DNA from 4 places in the Vibrio sp. 1978 genome. Region 4 is predicted to be linked to each of the others. Evidence: predicted binding sites of a transcription regulator. Region 4 holds the regulator's gene; each other region holds the start of a gene.
The links. Region 4 encodes MetJ, which represses methionine synthesis genes. Its sites were predicted from a motif close to TTAGACNTNTANANGTCTAA; they were not measured.

Region 1: metN (methionine ABC transporter ATP-binding protein MetN) is a predicted target of MetJ. The motif match lies at 1,894-1,913, and genes of this name have one in related genera.
Region 2: metK (methionine adenosyltransferase) is a predicted target of MetJ. The motif match lies at 1,129-1,148, and genes of this name have one in related genera.
Region 3: metE (5-methyltetrahydropteroyltriglutamate--homocysteine S-methyltransferase) is a predicted target of MetJ. The motif match lies at 3,354-3,373, and genes of this name have one in related genera.

Annotation. Positions count from the first base shown of each region.
Region 1 is NZ_JAWPOP010000022.1:28,570-32,948, reverse strand. Features, by position in the region: gene R8N49_RS18685 (MetQ/NlpA family lipoprotein) at 1-32, opposite strand, end outside; gene R8N49_RS18680 (methionine ABC transporter permease) at 65-742, opposite strand; gene metN (methionine ABC transporter ATP-binding protein MetN) at 732-1,766, opposite strand; gene gmhB (D-glycero-beta-D-manno-heptose 1,7-bisphosphate 7-phosphatase) at 2,108-2,659, shown strand; gene treR (trehalose operon repressor TreR) at 2,734-3,681, shown strand; gene treB (PTS trehalose transporter subunit IIBC) at 3,858-4,379, shown strand, end outside.
Region 2 is NZ_JAWPOP010000002.1:16,884-21,262, reverse strand. Features, by position in the region: gene tkt (transketolase) at 1-912, opposite strand, end outside; gene metK (methionine adenosyltransferase) at 1,228-2,382, shown strand; gene R8N49_RS02080 (DUF2189 domain-containing protein) at 2,785-3,582, shown strand; gene R8N49_RS02075 (SprT family zinc-dependent metalloprotease) at 3,651-4,148, shown strand; gene endA (deoxyribonuclease I) at 4,299-4,379, shown strand, end outside.
Region 3 is NZ_JAWPOP010000013.1:25,277-29,655, reverse strand. Features, by position in the region: gene R8N49_RS13945 (YciI family protein) at 62-358, shown strand; gene R8N49_RS13940 (GspS/AspS pilotin family protein) at 362-754, shown strand; gene metE (5-methyltetrahydropteroyltriglutamate--homocysteine S-methyltransferase) at 888-3,170, opposite strand; gene metR (HTH-type transcriptional regulator MetR) at 3,452-4,363, shown strand.
Region 4 is NZ_JAWPOP010000040.1:17,439-21,817, reverse strand. Features, by position in the region: gene bfr (bacterioferritin) at 1-41, shown strand, start outside; gene R8N49_RS23335 (malic enzyme-like NAD(P)-binding protein) at 248-1,525, shown strand; gene metJ (met regulon transcriptional regulator MetJ) at 1,638-1,958, opposite strand; gene R8N49_RS23325 (O-succinylhomoserine (thiol)-lyase) at 2,184-3,344, shown strand; gene R8N49_RS23320 (bifunctional aspartate kinase/homoserine dehydrogenase II) at 3,360-4,379, shown strand, end outside.

The DNA.
Region 1 (4,379 bases), on a different contig from region 4:
ACAGTCAAAAGACCTTTAAGGCTAAATTTCATCTTTATCTCCTTATACTTTGTATTTTTGATGCTTATCTGTGGTCTACACGGCGCACCACTGCGTCGCCGATAGACTGAATAATCTGTACTAGAACAATCAACATCACGACAGTCACGGCCATGATAGTTACATCGTAGCGGTGGAAACCGTAACGAATGGCTACGTCGCCTAGGCCGCCGCCGCCTACCGTACCCGCCATAGCTGAGTAGCTAACGAGAGTGACCAAGGTAATCGTTACTGAGTTAACAATAGTCGGCATTGCTTCAGGTAGTAGAACTTTTGTGATGATCTGTGTTGGTGTCGCCCCCATTGACTGCGCTGCTTCCACCAAGCCTGTCGGTACTTCTAATAAAGCACCTTCAATAAGACGAGCGACAAAAGGAATGGCGCCAATAGTCAGTGGGACGATTGCTGCGGTTGTGCCGATAAAGGTTCCAACTAGCATTTTTGTCACTGGAATAATCGCAACCATCAGTACGAGGAATGGCACTGAGCGACCAATGTTAACGATAGCGCCTAAGCCGCTATTTAGTTTGGTGTTTTCAAGTAGGCCGCCTTTCTTAGTAATATGGAGGATTACGCCTAATGGAATACCCACAGCAAAGCCGACTAATCCGGCAACCGCAACCATGTAAAGCGTTTCCCACGTTGCACCTAAAAGTAGTTTGCTGTTTAAACTCAGCCATTCAGAAATCGTATTAAAGGACATAACCAAGTACCTCTACTTTTACGTTGTGCTTACGCAGGTATTCAAGAGCTGCGTTGTCATCTTCTTCGTTACCAAATAGCTCTGCGACCATCATGCCGAATTTCACGCCACCAGCGTAATCAAGGTCGGAACTCAAAATACTCACATCAATATTGTATTTACGAGAAATTTGCGACATTAACGGTGCATCGACGGTTGCGCCAGTAAACTCTAAGCGAACCAACGGATAGCTGCCATCAACACGCTCTGCTTGCAGACGAGCTTGGTAATCTTCAGGAATGGAAAGATCCAGCGTTGAGCGAATGAATTGGTGCGCTAGCTCTGTCTTAGGGTGCGCAAAAATATCGCCAACGGTGCCTTTTTCCACCAGCTCACCACCACCGATGATTGCTACTTCGTGACAGATGCTTTTTACGACTTCCATTTCGTGAGTGATAAGTAAAATCGTGATGTTGAGTTTGCGGTTGATCTCTTTCAATAACTCAAGGATAGATTGAGTTGTTGCTGGGTCTAGTGCGCTAGTGGCCTCATCACAAAGCAGCACGCTAGGATCGGATGCCAATGCACGAGCAATTGCCACACGCTGTTTTTGGCCGCCACTTAAGTTAGATGGGTAGCTCTCGTGTTTGTCGGCTAAGCCTACAAGCTTTAGCAACTCAGTTACTTTTGTTGTGATTTGCGATTTGTCTTTACCTGCCAGTTCTAGTGGCAGTGCTACATTATCAAACACAGTACGAGACGAAAGCAGGTTAAAGTGCTGGAAGATCATGCCAATGTTACGGCGTGTTTCGACTAGTTGTTTTTTGCTGAGTTTGGTTAGATCCACACCATCAACGATGATGGAACCAGAGGTCGGCGCTTCTAACATGTTTACGCAGCGAATCAGCGTACTTTTACCAGCACCTGATGAACCGATAACACCAAAGATGGTGCCTTTGTCGATGTGTAGGTTAATGTCTTTCAGGGCAAGGATTTCCTTACTGCCTTGGTAGAACACTTTATTGACGTTTTTTATTTCTATCATGTTTCAACCTGCCCAAAGATACGGGGAACTTCGCTGTCAAAAACGGCCTTTGACAGAACTTAATGTTGAGCTTTATCTCAATTTTCAGTTGATGCTATGGGTTAAGCAGAATGAAGTCAATAGATATTTTTACGTCTAGACGTCTAAATGTATGGATGTTCTGTTTCGAAACGGAGATGTATAGATAGAAAGGAGGAGGTAGACGGCAGGGCACCCTCAGATTTACCGATTCTTGCCCAACAAATCAACCGTTTTGTCGAGGCCTAGAATGAATTAGATAGTGTTGAAGTTTATAAGGTATGTAATAATCTGATTAAACCGAGTTAATAGAGAAATACGTTTTGGCAAAACCTGCTGTTTTTATCGATCGTGATGGCGTGATAAACGTTGACCACGGCTACGTTCATGACGAACATGATTTTGAGTACATTGATGGTGTATTTGAAGCGACGAAAGCGCTAAAAGATAAAGGCTACCTTCTAGTGTTAGTGACGAATCAATCGGGCATCGCACGCGGTAAATTCAGTGAAGACCGTTTCTTGTCTCTGACTCAATGGATGGATTGGAACTTTGCTGATAATGGTGTTGAGTTCGATGGTATCTATTACTGTCCACATCATCCAGAACATGGCATTGGCGAGTACAAGCAAGATTGTGAGTGCCGTAAGCCAAAACCAGGTATGTTCATTTCTGCGCGTGACTTCTTGAAGATCGACATGGAGAAATCTGTGATGATCGGCGATAAAGCTGAAGACATGATGGCAGCAGAAGCGGCAGGCGTTGGCACTAAGATTTTGGTTCGCACTGGTAAGCCAGTAACGGAACAGGGCGAAGCCATTGCAACGGTAGTATTGGATAGCATTGCAGATGTGCCTGCGTACTTAAACAAGTAATATTCATTACTGACTGAGATAAGGGAAGCCACTGCTTCCCTTTTGTTTGATTCCTTCTTTTAATCTGAACACTTATGAGCAAAAAACTCACCATTCTTGATATCGCAAAATTGGCAGGCGTGGGCAAATCGACAGTAAGCCGTGTGCTTACTAACGATCCAAAAGTGAAACCCCAAACGCGAGAGAAGGTAGAGCAAATCATTCGTGAATCAGGCTACGTCCCATCAAAGTCGGCGCAGTCGATGCGTGGTGGCAGCCAAAAAGTCATTGGGGTTATCATCTCCCGTTTAGACTCACCATCAGAAAATCGCGCCGTTGGTACCATGCTCAATGCTTTGTATTCCGCTGGTTATGATGCGGTGATCATGGAGAGCCAATTCGATCGCGATAAAACCAATGAGCATTTGGATGTGCTTAGACGTCGCAACGTCGATGGGGTGATCGTGTTTGGTTTTACTGGATGTGATGAGCGAGCATTGGCGGAGTGGGGTAATCGTATCGTCGTGATCGCGATGGACACGCAAATGGTTTCTTCGATCAACTACGACAACCAAGGTGTGATAGACATGGCTTTGTCTCATCTTGAGCAGCAATCTTTATCTCGCATTGCTTATATTGGTGTTGACCCTGAAGACAAAACCACTGGCTTAGCTCGTCTAAATGCTTATAAAGCTTGGTGTCAACGCAAACAAATTACACCTTGTTTCCAGACGGGTAAGTTGAGCCATGAAAGTGCTTATCAGTTGGTAGACAAAGTCCTTCAATCTGACACTCAGGCCATCGTGTGCGCCAGTGACACCATCGCGTTGGGCGTGATTAAGCGTCTTCAAGAGTTAGGCCGTGAAGATGTGGTTGTGACAGGTGTTGGTGGTAATGAATTGCTCTCTTTCCTTTTCCCTAAAGTATTTAGTGTCGACCCCGGTTATACCCTTGCAGGTGAGAAGTCCGCTAACATGCTGATCAATCAATTAAATGGCGATGAGGAAGTGGTTCACTTTACTCAACAGCCTATCGTTTATTGACCCACACTAAAACGATCTGCTCTAAAATTATACTGTGATCACTCTCAATTAATGGGACTGTTCCCATTTTGTTTTTTGCCTTCGGATGGCAATATTAAAATTAAGAAATGGGAATGTTCCCATTTATAAAAACAAAATGATGAATCGAATGTATCCAATACAGGGTGGACAAAGTTATGAGTAAGATTGCGCGTAAAGACGTGGAGCGTCTTATTGAGCTGGTCGGGGGGCCGGACAACATTGCCAGTGTAAGTCACTGTTTAACTCGCTTGCGTTTTGTTCTAAATGATACGGACAAAGCAGATACGAAACAGTTAGAAGCATTACCGATGGTGAAGGGCTGTTTTACCAACGCAGGCCAGTTCCAAGTGGTTATCGGTACTGAAGTGGATGAAGTTTACAAGGTACTGATCGGACTGACGGGTAAAAGTGAAGCCAGCAAAGACGAAGCGAAGAACGCTGCTCGTCAAAACATGAATATCGTTGAGCGTGGTATTTCCCACCTTGCAGAAATCTTTGTACCACTGCTACCAGCGATCATCACCGGTGGTCTGATCCTTGGTTTCCGTAACGTGATTGGCGACATCAAGATGTTTGATGGTCAAACGCTAACGGAAATCAGCCAGTTTTGGGCAACGGTACACTCTTTCTTATGGCTGATTGGTGAGGCGATCTTCTTCTTCCTACCGGTTGGCGTG
Region 2 (4,379 bases), on a different contig from region 4:
TGCTTCTTTCGCGGCGCCCGCTTCTTTTGCATCCCACTCAGCGTAAACATCTGCCGGGATCTCAAATGGGCCGTACTCCCAACCTAGGTATTCGCGAGCCGCTTGGATTTCATCGTGACCTAGTGGTGCACCGTGACAGTCGTGCGAACCAGACTTGTTAGGAGAACCGAAACCGATAATTGTTTTGGTACAGATAAGCGTAGGACGTGGGTCCGCTTTTGCTGCTTCAATTGCTGCGTTGATCGCGTCTGAGTCGTGACCATCGACTGCTGGGATTACATGCCAGCCGTACGCTTCAAAACGCTTAGGTGTATCGTCAGAGAACCAGCCTTCAACGTGACCGTCGATAGAAATGCCGTTGTCATCCCAGAACGCGATCAGTTTGCCTAGACCTAACGTCCCAGCAAGAGAGCATGCTTCATGCGAGATGCCTTCCATTAGACAGCCGTCACCCATGAACACATACGTAAAGTGGTCAACGATATCGTGACCTTCTTTGTTGAACTGTGCCGCTAGTGCTTTCTCTGCGATCGCCATACCAACAGCGTTAGTGATGCCTTGACCTAGAGGACCAGTTGTTGTCTCGATACCAGGCGCGTAGCCGTACTCTGGGTGACCTGGGGTTTTTGAGTGCAATTGACGGAAGTTTTTCAGATCGTCAATAGATAGCTCGTAACCGCTTAAGTGCAGTAGAGAGTAAATAAGCATTGACCCATGACCGTTTGACAGCACAAAGCGATCGCGGTCGGCCCACTCTGGGTTTGAAGGGTTATGGTTTAGGTGAGAGCGCCAAAGAACTTCAGCGATATCAGCCATACCCATTGGTGCGCCTGGGTGGCCTGAGTTAGCTTGTTGAACACCATCCATGCTTAGAGCACGAATTGCATTGGCAAGATGTTTACGAGACGACATGTCTGCTCCTGAGTACATTAAGCGAAACGAAAAGTAGGTCATAATTCTCTCAAAGCCCTGTTGGGTGTGCAAACGTTTTCCAGTCCAAAACCTCACAAATATTGCACCTTTCGCGCCAAATCGTTCGAAGTTCTTAAAATTATCAATAAATCAGGCAAACGTTTGGTTATAACAAAAACCAAAAAAGAGCTTGTAATTCGAGCAATCAAATTTAGAATAGACGTCTAGATGTAGATACACCTACAAAAATTAGTATTAATTTGCGCTGGAGAGTTTATCATTCCCCAGTTTTAAACCAGATATAGTGGAGCTAACATGGCTAAGCACCTGTTTACTTCTGAGTCAGTATCAGAAGGTCATCCAGATAAAATTGCAGACCAGATTTCTGATGCGGTTCTTGACGCGATTCTAGAGCAAGATCCAAAGGCTCGTGTTGCATGTGAGACTTACGTTAAAACCGGTATGGTAATGGTGGGTGGTGAAATCACGACTTCAGCATGGGTAGACATCGAAGAGTTAACTCGTGAAACCGTTCGTGAAATCGGCTACGTACATTCAGATATGGGCTTTGACGCAGATTCTTGTGCGGTACTAAACACAATCGGTAAACAGTCGCCAGATATCAACCAAGGTGTTGATAAAACTGACCCTAAAGAACAAGGTGCAGGCGACCAAGGCATCATGTTTGGTTACGCTTGTAACGAAACTGAAGTACTAATGCCAGCGCCAATTACTTACTCTCACCGTCTTGTTCAAAAGCAAGCAGAAGTTCGTAAAAACGGCACACTACCTTGGTTGCGTCCTGATGCAAAATCTCAGGTAACATTCCAATACGATCAAGGTAACATCGTTGGTATCGACGCGGTTGTTCTTTCAACTCAACACTGTGACTCAATCTCAACTTCAGACCTGCGTGAAGCGGTAATGGAAGAGATCATTAAGCCAGTGCTACCTTCTGAGTGGATCAACAAAGAAACAAACTTCTTCATTAATCCAACCGGTCGCTTCGTAATCGGCGGTCCTATGGGTGACTGTGGTCTAACTGGTCGTAAGATCATCGTAGATACCTACGGCGGCGCAGCTCGTCACGGTGGCGGTGCGTTTTCTGGTAAAGATCCATCAAAAGTTGACCGTAGTGCAGCATACGCAGCACGCTACGTAGCGAAAAACATCGTAGCCGCAGGCATGGCTGACCGTTGTGAGATCCAACTTTCTTACGCAATCGGTGTTGCTGATCCAACGTCTATCATGGTGGAAACGTTCGGTACTGAGAAAGTATCTCACGACATCATCATTGAAGCGGTTCGTCAATTCTTCGACCTACGTCCATACGGTCTACAAGAAATGCTTAACCTTCTTCAACCTATCTACAAGAAGACAGCGGCTTACGGTCACTTCGGTCGTGAAGAATTCCCGTGGGAAGCGACAGACAAAGCTGCACTTCTACGCGATTTCGCTGGCATCAAATAATCAAGCCAAGCAAGAATCAATCAAGCCCTCGCCTATGGTGGGGGCTTTTTATTTTCAGCAACTTTTATCTAGCCATTTCGGCTCATACCGCCCTGCCCCACAAAGCAGTCCTGTTTCTCCCTCATTTTTATACCGAATAAATTTTAAGCAATTATTTGTAAATTATCCCATCTCCGCCAATAGTTAAAATATTGTTAACTCCAATTTAAATAGAGACGTCGGATGCTGGCGACTGTGGAAGCAACACTTAAGTAAAGACATGAGTCAGGCATCTTTATGGCCGATACCAAACTAAGCCAATGCTCAGATGTAAACTTGAAAAAGTCGCTTCAAGTTTGACTGAACAAAAACCGCTGTCAGTTGGTATAAGCGGATAATGTGGGAATAAATCAAGGAGGAGTTATGCCTCGAACTGTTAATCCATCGGACTTCCACAACAAGCGAAAGGAAGTGCCAGACAACGAATACGCCAGAACCATACCGTGCAATACGGTCAATCTTTCTGCACCTTTTCATTGGCTCGCATTAGGTCTGCATGATTTCGTGCGAATGCCGCTTATTAGTGCTTTCTATGGCATCTGTTTTATGGCAGCAGCCATAGGCATTGTTTTGCTCGTACAGTGGCAAGGCACACACTTGGTCGTCATGCCCAGTTTGATTGTTTACATGTTAATCGGTCCGTTTCTCGCGCTCGGCTTGTATGATGCCAGTTGGGAGAGAGAGCGCGGACACAAAGCAAGCTTGTTCCATTCAATGAAAGCGATCGGTCGTAACTCAACATCTCAATGGGCGTTCGCCGTGTTACTCGCAGTGTGTATGATATTTTGGATGCGCATTGCCGCTCTACTTCATGCGCTCTACCCTTCTGTTCAAGGGGCACCTTTAAGTGAGTTTCTACCCTTCCTTGTCATCGGCTCTTTAGTTGGCTTTGTTTTGGCTTGTGTGGTGTTTAGTATTTCAGCCTTTTCTATTCCGCTCATGATGGAGCGTCGCGTAGACATGATGACCGCTGTATTTACCAGCTTTAATGCAGTGAAATCCAACATTCCAGCAATGATTGTTTGGGCAGCGATCATCTGTGGCGGTATTCTTATCGGCTTTGCGACCTACGGGATCGGAATGTTGTTTACCATGCCAATTCTAGGCTACGGTACATGGCACGCTTACCATGCCACCATCAAGAAAAAACACACACCATAATTAACTGATGCTATGATCTGGCCCTCGCAAATGCGGGGGCTTTTTTATTTGATTTATCGAGGTGAATTGTGGATATAGAACTCAGCTATAAAGCCAAGCAAGTGATGGCGGGCTGTATCGCGATGGCGGAACAAGCTTTCAAACGTTCTTTCCCGATTCCAACAATCACCTTCGACGTCCGTGGGAAAGCGGCAGGAAAAGCCTACCTTCAATTAAATCAAGTACGCCTAAACCCTGTTTTATTTCGCGAAAACACCCAAGCATTCTTAGATGAAGTCATTCCTCATGAAGTAGCACACCTGATTACTTATCAGGTTTACGGGCGAGTTAGGCCTCACGGTAAAGAATGGAAAGGCGTCATGGAAGCCGTATTTAACGTACCAGCCAAAACCACTCACAGCTTTGAAGTAAAATCCGTTCAAGGTAAAACCTTTGAGTATCGTTGTGGTTGTATGACCTACCCTCTATCGATTCGCCGTCATAATAAAGTGCTGCGCAAAGAGGCGACGTACTCTTGTCAAAAATGCCGCCAACCACTTAACTTCACCGGTATTCAATTATCGTAGCCCTTACCTCATAGTGTTACTTGCGTTCCCAAAATAAAGATCGAGTTGATCAAAACCTTCCCTTCGCCAACTATTGTTAACTTACTCATCACTAAAGCTATTTTGTGCGTGTTATCATGAATAAAGTCATACTTTATAAAGACTTTTATCATGAAATACTTACTCTCTCTGTTGCTTATCGCGCTTTCTAGCACTGCGATTGCCGCGCCACCGAGCTCATTCTCTGCTGCC
Region 3 (4,379 bases), on a different contig from region 4:
GTGAGAGACACAAAAAAGGCGTTAAATTAACACTTTACCCTACCAATTAAGGAACTATGCTATGTGGTATGTCATCTTTTCACAGGACGTTGAGAACTCGTTGGAAAAACGCATGAGCGTTCGCCCACAACACTTGGATCGCTTACAAAAGCTACAAGACGAAGGTCGCCTTCTTACAGCTGGTCCGATGCCTGCGATAGATTCTGACAATCCTGGTGAAGCTGGATTTACGGGCTCAACTGTCATCGCTGAATTCGCCTCTCTAGAGGATGCTAAAGCGTGGGCAGAAGCCGATCCTTACGTAGCGGCTGGTGTTTACGATAATGTAATCGTGAAACCGTTCAAAAAAGTGTTTTAATTTATGAAAAAATTACTGTGTCTTTTCTTGGTATTTGGTGCTCTGGCTGGCTGTTCATCAACCGATGATAATCAGCGCCAACTTGAGCTTATGGCATCAAACCGAGCAGGAGTCTTGTCAGCGGGCCTCCCTTTAGAGTACGGTCCACTGCAAATAATGCGTGTCTCATCCAACAAAAATGTTGTAGAGATGATGATGATTTATAACGATGGCGCACTCGGTGCAAAGCCGTTAAATCAAGTACTGAATACCAGTATCTATACCTACTGCAGCAACCCAGAAGTTCGCAAGCAAATTGATATGGGCTTGATGTATCGTATTAAAGTACGTAATTCTCGCGGTCAGTTGATGGCAGATGAGTTGGTTTCCGCACAGACTTGTACTCAGGTGAAGTAGCTACAGTAATTTTTGTTGCTTTCGGCATGAGACGATGATTCGCTATTATTGGATAATCTGAAAACGAAAGTTAACAATTAAGAATAGAAAAACGGAGACCACAGTCTCCGTTTTTATTTGCTGTAACGATGTGTTATGCCAGCTCAGCACGGAGCTTCTTCGCCGCTGAAACCAGATTTGCCAATGCGGCTTCTGTCTCCTTCCAGTTTCGTGTTTTCAGACCACAATCTGGGTTTACCCACAAACGTTGAGCCGGAATTTTTTCTGCCGCTTTCTTGATTAAACCTTCAATCCATTCTTCCGTAGGAATGTTTGGTGAGTGAATGTCATAAACACCAGGGCCAATTTCGTTCGGGTAATTGAACTCTTCAAATGCTTTCAGCAACTCCATATTCGAGCGAGATGTTTCAATGGTAATGACGTCCGCATCGAGTGCCGCAACCGAATCAATGATTTCATTGAACTCGCTGTAACACATATGAGTGTGAATCTGAGTTTCTGGTTTTGCACTTGCCGCAGAGACCTTAAACGCATTTACGGCCCATTCTAAGTACGCTTTGTGATCGCGTTTTTTGAGTGGTAAACCTTCTCGAATGGCTGGCTCATCAATTTGAATGATATTGATGCCTGCATCTTGCAGGTCAGACACCTCATCACGCAGTGCCAAAGCAAGTTGCTGCGCAATTTCTTGACGTGTGATGTCTTCACGTGGGAACGTCCAACACAAAATCGTAACTGGTCCAGTCAACATGCCTTTCATCTGTTTGCTGGTTAGCGACTGGGCGTACGTCGACCATTCAACCGTGATCGGTTTTTCACGTTCAATGTCAGCAACTACAATGGCAGGTTTCACACAGCGAGAGCCATAACTCTGTACCCAACCAAATTTGGTCGTTTGAAAACCCGCCAAGTTCTCAGCGAAGTATTCCACCATGTCGTTACGCTCTGCTTCGCCGTGAACAAGCACATCTAGGTCGAGCGCCTCTTGACGTTTTACTGCGTCAGCAATATGTCCTTTAAGTGCTTGGATATATTCAGACTCAGATAATTGACCTGTACGATAAGCGCTGCGCTGCACCCGGATTTCACCCGTTTGAGGAAAAGAGCCGATTGTCGTTGTTGGCAACAAAGGCAAGCCCAATACTTCAGCTTGATGCGCAGCACGCTCTGCATAAGGTGCGCTGCGCTCGGCAAGTGACGCGGTAATGTTGTTTAAACGCGCTTGTACTTGAGGTTTATTCACATGTGTTGCTGTCTTGCGCGCTTTGATTGGCTGGCTATAGGTATCACAAGCGAGAATCGCATTTTGGTCACCATCGAGCGCTCGGCCAAGCAAGGCGACTTCTGCCACTTTTTGTTTTGCAAAGGCAAACCAACTTTTTACTTCTTCGCTCAGTTCTGTTTCCAGTGCTAAATCAACAGGGCTATGTAGCAGAGAACATGAACTGGCAACCCAAAGTTTGTCGCCCAGTTTCTCTTTGACTGGCTGTAGACGCTCGAGTTGGGCACTTAAATCTGAACGCCACACGTTACGACCATTCACAACGCCGGCAGAAAGCACCCACCCCTCCGGTAACTTGGCAACCACATCGTCAAGCTGCTGAGGGACGGCAGATAAATCGATATGCAAACCATCCACCGGTAGCTCTACAATTTTGTCTAGCGTATCGCTTACGGAGTCAAAGTACGTCGTTAGCAGCACTTTTACATCGCTTCGAATCACTTGGTAGGCTAGCTTAAACGAATCAGCCCATTTGCTTTCTAGCTCCAGTGACAAAATTGGCTCATCAATCTGAACCCACTCAACACCTTGACTTGCTAGCTTTGCCAAAATAGCTTGGTAAGCAGTAAGTAAGCGTGGTAGCAGGGTTAAGCGGTCAAACCCTTCTTCGACCTCTTTGCCCAAGTAAAGGTAACTGACTGGGCCAAGCAAAACAGGCTTCACTTGGTGGCCAGCTTGAAGCGCTTCGTTGACTTCTTCAAACAGTTGCGGCCAGCTTACTTCAAACGTATCGTCCTTGCTGAACTCAGGGACAATGTAATGGTAGTTTGTGTTGAACCATTTGGTCATATCCGATGCCGCAGCGCCCGCACAGCTGCAACCCGCCTGAGATTGACCGCGACCCACTTTAAACAACGTATCCAGGTTAGGGAAACCATCAGCGTGACGCTTTGGCACATGACCCAATAGCAACGTGGTCGTCAGTACATGATCGTACCAAGCGAAGTCGCCAGCGGTGGCAAAACTCAGACCAGCATCCGTTTGTGTTTGCCAGTTTTTGGCGCGTAGATCTGCCCCAACCTTTTTAAGCTCAGCTTGATCAATTTCTCCTCGCCAGTATTTCTCCTGAGCGAATTTTAATTCTCTTTTTTCACCAATGCGTGGATAACCTAGTATGTGAGTCGTTGTCGCCATGTCCCTATTCCTTTCTCAATTTTGTTCAATTTGTTTGGGTCAGAGCATCTTTCGGTAAACAATAAGATGTCTGGATGGCTAAACTATCGCTCTCATCTGATATTAGAACAACGTCCATTTATTCAACTTGTTTATTAAAAAAATTCATCATGAAGCGACATGATTCGCAAATAAAAACAACAAATAGACGTCTAGACGTTTACATATCCATTTTTTGTCGTTAAGTTATTTACACGATTGCTATTCTGTTCATAGCGAGCAACAAAGGATGAAAGGAATTCATGATAGAGCTAAAACATTTGCGGACACTCACTTCGCTTCGAGACACTGGCTCTCTAACGGCGACAGCGACCGCTTTGCATCTCACTCAGTCGGCACTGTCTCATCAGATCAAAGATTTGGAGGCGCGAATTGGAGGGCAACTGTTCCTGAGAAAGACTCGTCCGGTGAAGTTCACTTCAGAGGGAGAAATCCTATTGCGTCTTGCAGAAGATATCCTTCCGAAACTCGCAAGAGCAGAAAATGATTTAGCGAGCTTGAAAGAGGACGTCAATGGCCGATTACATATGGCCATTGAATGTCACTCTTGCTTCCAATGGCTAATGCCTGCACTTAGGGAGTACCAACTTGCTTGGCCTAGCGTAACATTGGACTTTTCCTCTGGTTTTGGCTTTGAACCACTCCCAGCTCTATTGGCAGGCGAACTCGATCTCGTTATTACTTCCGATATCCAACCTCGATCCGAAGTCCACTACGAGCCTCTATTCGACTTTGAAATGCGTTTAATTACCGCAACCAACCACCCATTGGCGGAAAAAGAAATTATTGAGCCGCAAGATCTCGCAGATCAAACCATGCTCTCTTATCCTGTTCAAAAACAAAGGCTAGACGTCGTAAAACACTTTCTTCAGCCAGCAGGAATAGAACCTGCGAAATGGAAGCAAGCCGACAACACTCTCATGTTAGTTCAGATGGTCTCTGCTGGATTAGGGGTGGCGGCACTACCCAATTGGGCGATTTCTGAATTTTCTCGCCAAGGTCTTATTACCAGTAAACCTTTCGGCCAAGGCTTATGGCGTCGCTTGTTTGCTGCAACGCGTCACTCAGAGAAAGAAAAGCGTTACTTACAAGCTTTTTTCGCAACCGCGAGGCTACAATGTAAAAGCCACCTTGACGGAATCAAGGTGGCTTAAAAGATTTGGGTTATGA
Region 4 (4,379 bases):
TTGAGAATTATCTCCAAGCGCAATACGTGGACGAAGAGTAACGATACTTTCTGAGTTTGCATACTCCAATAATAGTAAGAAGAAAGAGCACCTGACTCGAAAATCAGGTGCTTAACCCCGTTATCTGGTCTAATCTCTTTTATTATCGGCTTTTTAAGGATATTGCTCGCAATCTTGCCTATGAAGTTTGATTTCTATCCGATAGAATTTATGCCCCCTTACCTAAAAATAAAAAAGAGAAACGTCCATGTCTGAAGACAACCACCAAGCAGCCACTCCAGAAGAAGAACATCGCCAAAAAGCATTGGATTACCATGCTTATCCAACTCCAGGAAAGATTGCTGTCGAACTTACAAAGCCTGCGGAAACGGCGGGTGATCTTGCCCTTGCTTACAGCCCTGGTGTTGCAGAGCCAGTGCGTGAAATCGCACAAAACCCGGATAACGTGTACAAGTACACTGCAAAAGGGAACATGGTTGCTGTTATTTCTAACGGTACCGCTATTCTAGGTCTAGGTAACCTAGGTCCACTTGCATCTAAGCCAGTGATGGAAGGTAAAGCGTTACTGTTTAAGCGTTTCGCAGGTCTTGACTCTATTGATATTGAAGTTAAGCACCGCACGATCGATGAATTTGTTGATACTGTTGCGAGCATTGCAGACACTTTTGGCGGTATCAACCTTGAAGATATTAAAGCACCAGACTGTTTTGAGATTGAAAAGCGTCTGATTGAGCGTTGTGATGTACCAGTATTCCACGATGATCAACATGGTACTGCTATTGTAACGGCAGCGGGTATGCTGAATGCAATCGAACTTCAAGGTAAGAAACTTGAAGATTCAACAATTGTTTGTCTTGGCGCTGGCGCTGCCGCTGTAGCGTGTATGGAGCTTCTGATCAAATGCGGTGCAATGCGCGAAAAAATCTACATGCTAGATCGCAAAGGTGTGATTCACACTCGTCGTGATGACCTTAATGAATATAAGCAGTTATTTGCGAACAATACAGATAAGCGCACACTAGAAGACGTAATTGAAGGTGCAGATCTGTTCCTAGGTGTATCTGGTCCAAACCTGTTGCCAGCGGAAGCGTTGAAGTTGATGGCTGATAAGCCAATCGTATTCGCATGTTCTAACCCGGATCCTGAAATCAAGCCGGAACTTGCTCACGCAGTTCGTGATGACTTGATCATGGGTACTGGCCGTAGTGATTATCCTAACCAAGTTAACAACGTATTGTGTTTCCCATTCATTTTCCGTGGTGCTCTTGATGTGCGTGCAAGTGAAATCAATGATGAAATGAAACTTGCAGCCGTTGAGGCGATTCGCGAGCTAGCAAAAGAGCCTGTACCTGAAGCCGTATTGAAGGCTGCCGGTGTTGATAAGCTAGAGTTTGGTGCGGACTATATTATTCCAAAACCAATGGATTCACGTTTGCTACCACGTGTTGCAAAAGCGGTTGCTCAGGCGGCGGTTAATTCAGGTGTAGCTCGTATCGAGATGCCTGAAAACTACATGGCAGAGTAATATATCTTTCAGATGTGATACACAAAAATGGGACGCTATTGCGTCCCATTTTTTATGTCATTCATTTGGCTCGAGGCAAGAGTTATTACCTGAAACCTCTTATCAGGCTTTTTTATTCTTCGTCGAATGACTCAAATTCGATGCCCATTTCCGTCATCAGCGCTTTTACTTCTGTTGGAATATCATCAGGACGGTCTTTACGAAGGTCTTCATCTGTCGGAAGTGGCTGACCTGTGTACGCGTGCAAAAATGCCTCGCATAGCAATTCACTATTGGTTGCATGGCGTAAGTTATTGATCTGACGGCGAGTACGCTCATCAGTTAGCACCTTTAAAACTTTTAGCGGGATAGAGACGGTAATTTTTTTTACTTGTTCGCTTTTTTTGCCGTGCTCTGCATATGGGCTAATGTATTCGCCATTCCAGTCAGCCATTGCACACCTTCATTTATGTAATCGGTTAAAAATAATTTAGGTGCTGATTTTAGCTGCATTTACCGCCATAAGCAAAGACATATAGACGTCTAGAAGTGTTGACGTCTCATTTTTTGACGAGTAAAGTGAACATAACAGCAAAGGAAGCGTGTTGATCACTTTATGTTACTCATTAGATATAGCGCATTCCTATTTAGAAGTCATTACCCGTGAAAGGATACACCCATGAGCACTCGCAAACCTGCGACCATTGCAGTACGCACTGGTATTGAATCAGACAGCCAATATCATGCTGTCGTTCCACCTATTTATCTTTCCACTAACTATGGTTTTCCTGCTTTTGGTGAAGTGCCCAAGTATGATTACACACGATCTGGTAATCCAAACCGCGGACTGTTGGAAAGTGCGCTATCTGAACTTGAGTCTGGAAAAGGAGCGGTTGTTACTAACTGCGGTACGTCGGCATTAAATTTATGGGTTTCCGCTTTTCTCGGCCCAGATGATCTCATTATTGCTCCTCACGATTGTTATGGTGGTACCTATCGTCTTTTTAATACCCGAGCTAACAAAGGCGATTTTAAGGTTCAGTTTGTCGATCAATCAGACGAACAGGCTTTAGATGCTGCATTGGCACAAAAACCAAAACTCATTTTGCTAGAAACTCCGTCAAACCCTCTGGTTCGCGTAGTGGATATTGCAGCTACTTGTGAAAAAGCGAAACAAGTCGGCGCGTTAGTTGCGGTGGACAATACCTTTTTGACACCCGTGTACCAAAAACCTTTAGAGCTAGGTGCGGATTTTGTTATCCACTCCACAACAAAGTACATCAACGGTCATTCGGACGTAATTGGTGGGGTAATCATCACCAACACAGAAGCGCATGCAGAAGAGCTTGCATGGTGGGGCAATTGTATTGGTGCAACGGGCACACCTTTCGATAGTTACATGACACTGCGAGGTATTCGTACGCTTGGTGCTCGTATGAAAGTACATGAAGAGAGCTCACAGCAGGTACTGGCTTACCTACAGAAACAAGCGTTAGTTAAAACTATCTATCATCCAAGCCTGCCGGAACATCCAGGTCATGACATCGCTAAAAAGCAGCAAACGGGCTTTGGCTCTATGTTGAGTTTTGAGTTTGCTGGTTCGTTTGAGCAGTTAAAGGTGTTTGTGAAAGAGCTCCAACTGTTTTCATTAGCTGAATCATTAGGTGGTGTAGAAAGTTTGATTTGCCACCCAGCATCCATGACGCACCGTGCAATGGGTGAGGAGGCGCTGGCGGAGGCTGGGGTCTCTCATCAACTATTGCGTTTGTCTGTCGGTTTGGAAGATGCACAAGACCTCATCACAGATTTAGAACAAGCGTTCGCTAAAGCTACCCAGTAATAGGAGACGATAACAATGACTGTACAACGTCAGCTGCATAAGTTTGGTGGCAGTAGCTTAGCAAACCCAGAATGCTACTTACGCGTTGTGGGTATTCTCAAGGAGTATTCGACAGAAAATGATCTTGTGGTCGTCTCAGCCGCAGGAAAAACCACTAACCGCTTGATTGAGTTTTTGGAAGGGTTAAATAAAGATGGCCGAATTGCGCATGAAGCGCTTCAAAGCTTAAGACAGTTTCAAACTGAGCTAATAGAAAGCTTGTTGGAGAGTGAAGCAAAAGAAGAGCTGTTAGCTTTATTACATGATGAGTTCAGTACTCTCTCGGAGCTGACTGCACCACTCACTAATGCGCAAAAAGCCGCGGTACTGGGGCACGGAGAAGTATGGTCTGCTCGCCTATTGGCCGCGTTATTATCTCAACGTTCTATCCCTGCGGTTGCACAAGATGCACGAGCGTTTTTACGTGCAGAAGCGGGAACTCAACCAGAGGTTGATCGCGCTCGTTCACACCCTTTAATTAAAGAGATCCTCGCGCAGCATAACCATAAACGTGTGGTAATTACTGGCTTTATGGCTCAGAACGAGGCAGGAGAAACCATCCTACTTGGTCGTAACGGCTCTGACTATTCTGCAACGGTCATAGGCGCGCTTGCTGAAGTCAGTACTGTCACGATTTGGAGTGATGTTGCTGGTGTCTATAGTGCTGATCCACGTTTGGTGTCTGACGCTTGTTTATTACCGTTACTTCGATTGGATGAAGCCAGTGAACTTGCTCGCTTAGCTGCCCCAGTGCTACACAGTCGTACGCTTCAGCCTGTGGCGCAAAGTACCATGGACCTTAATCTCAAGTGTAGCTATCTGCCAGAGTCGGGTTCTACTCGTATTGAGCGTGTATTGGCATCTGGTCGTGGCGCTAAAATTATTACTTCATTGGATGATGTTTTATTGGTGCAGTTGTCTTTCATGCATGGGCACGACTTCGAAAAAACACAGAGTGATGTATTACAAGCGTTGCAGCGCGCGCAATTAGAGCCA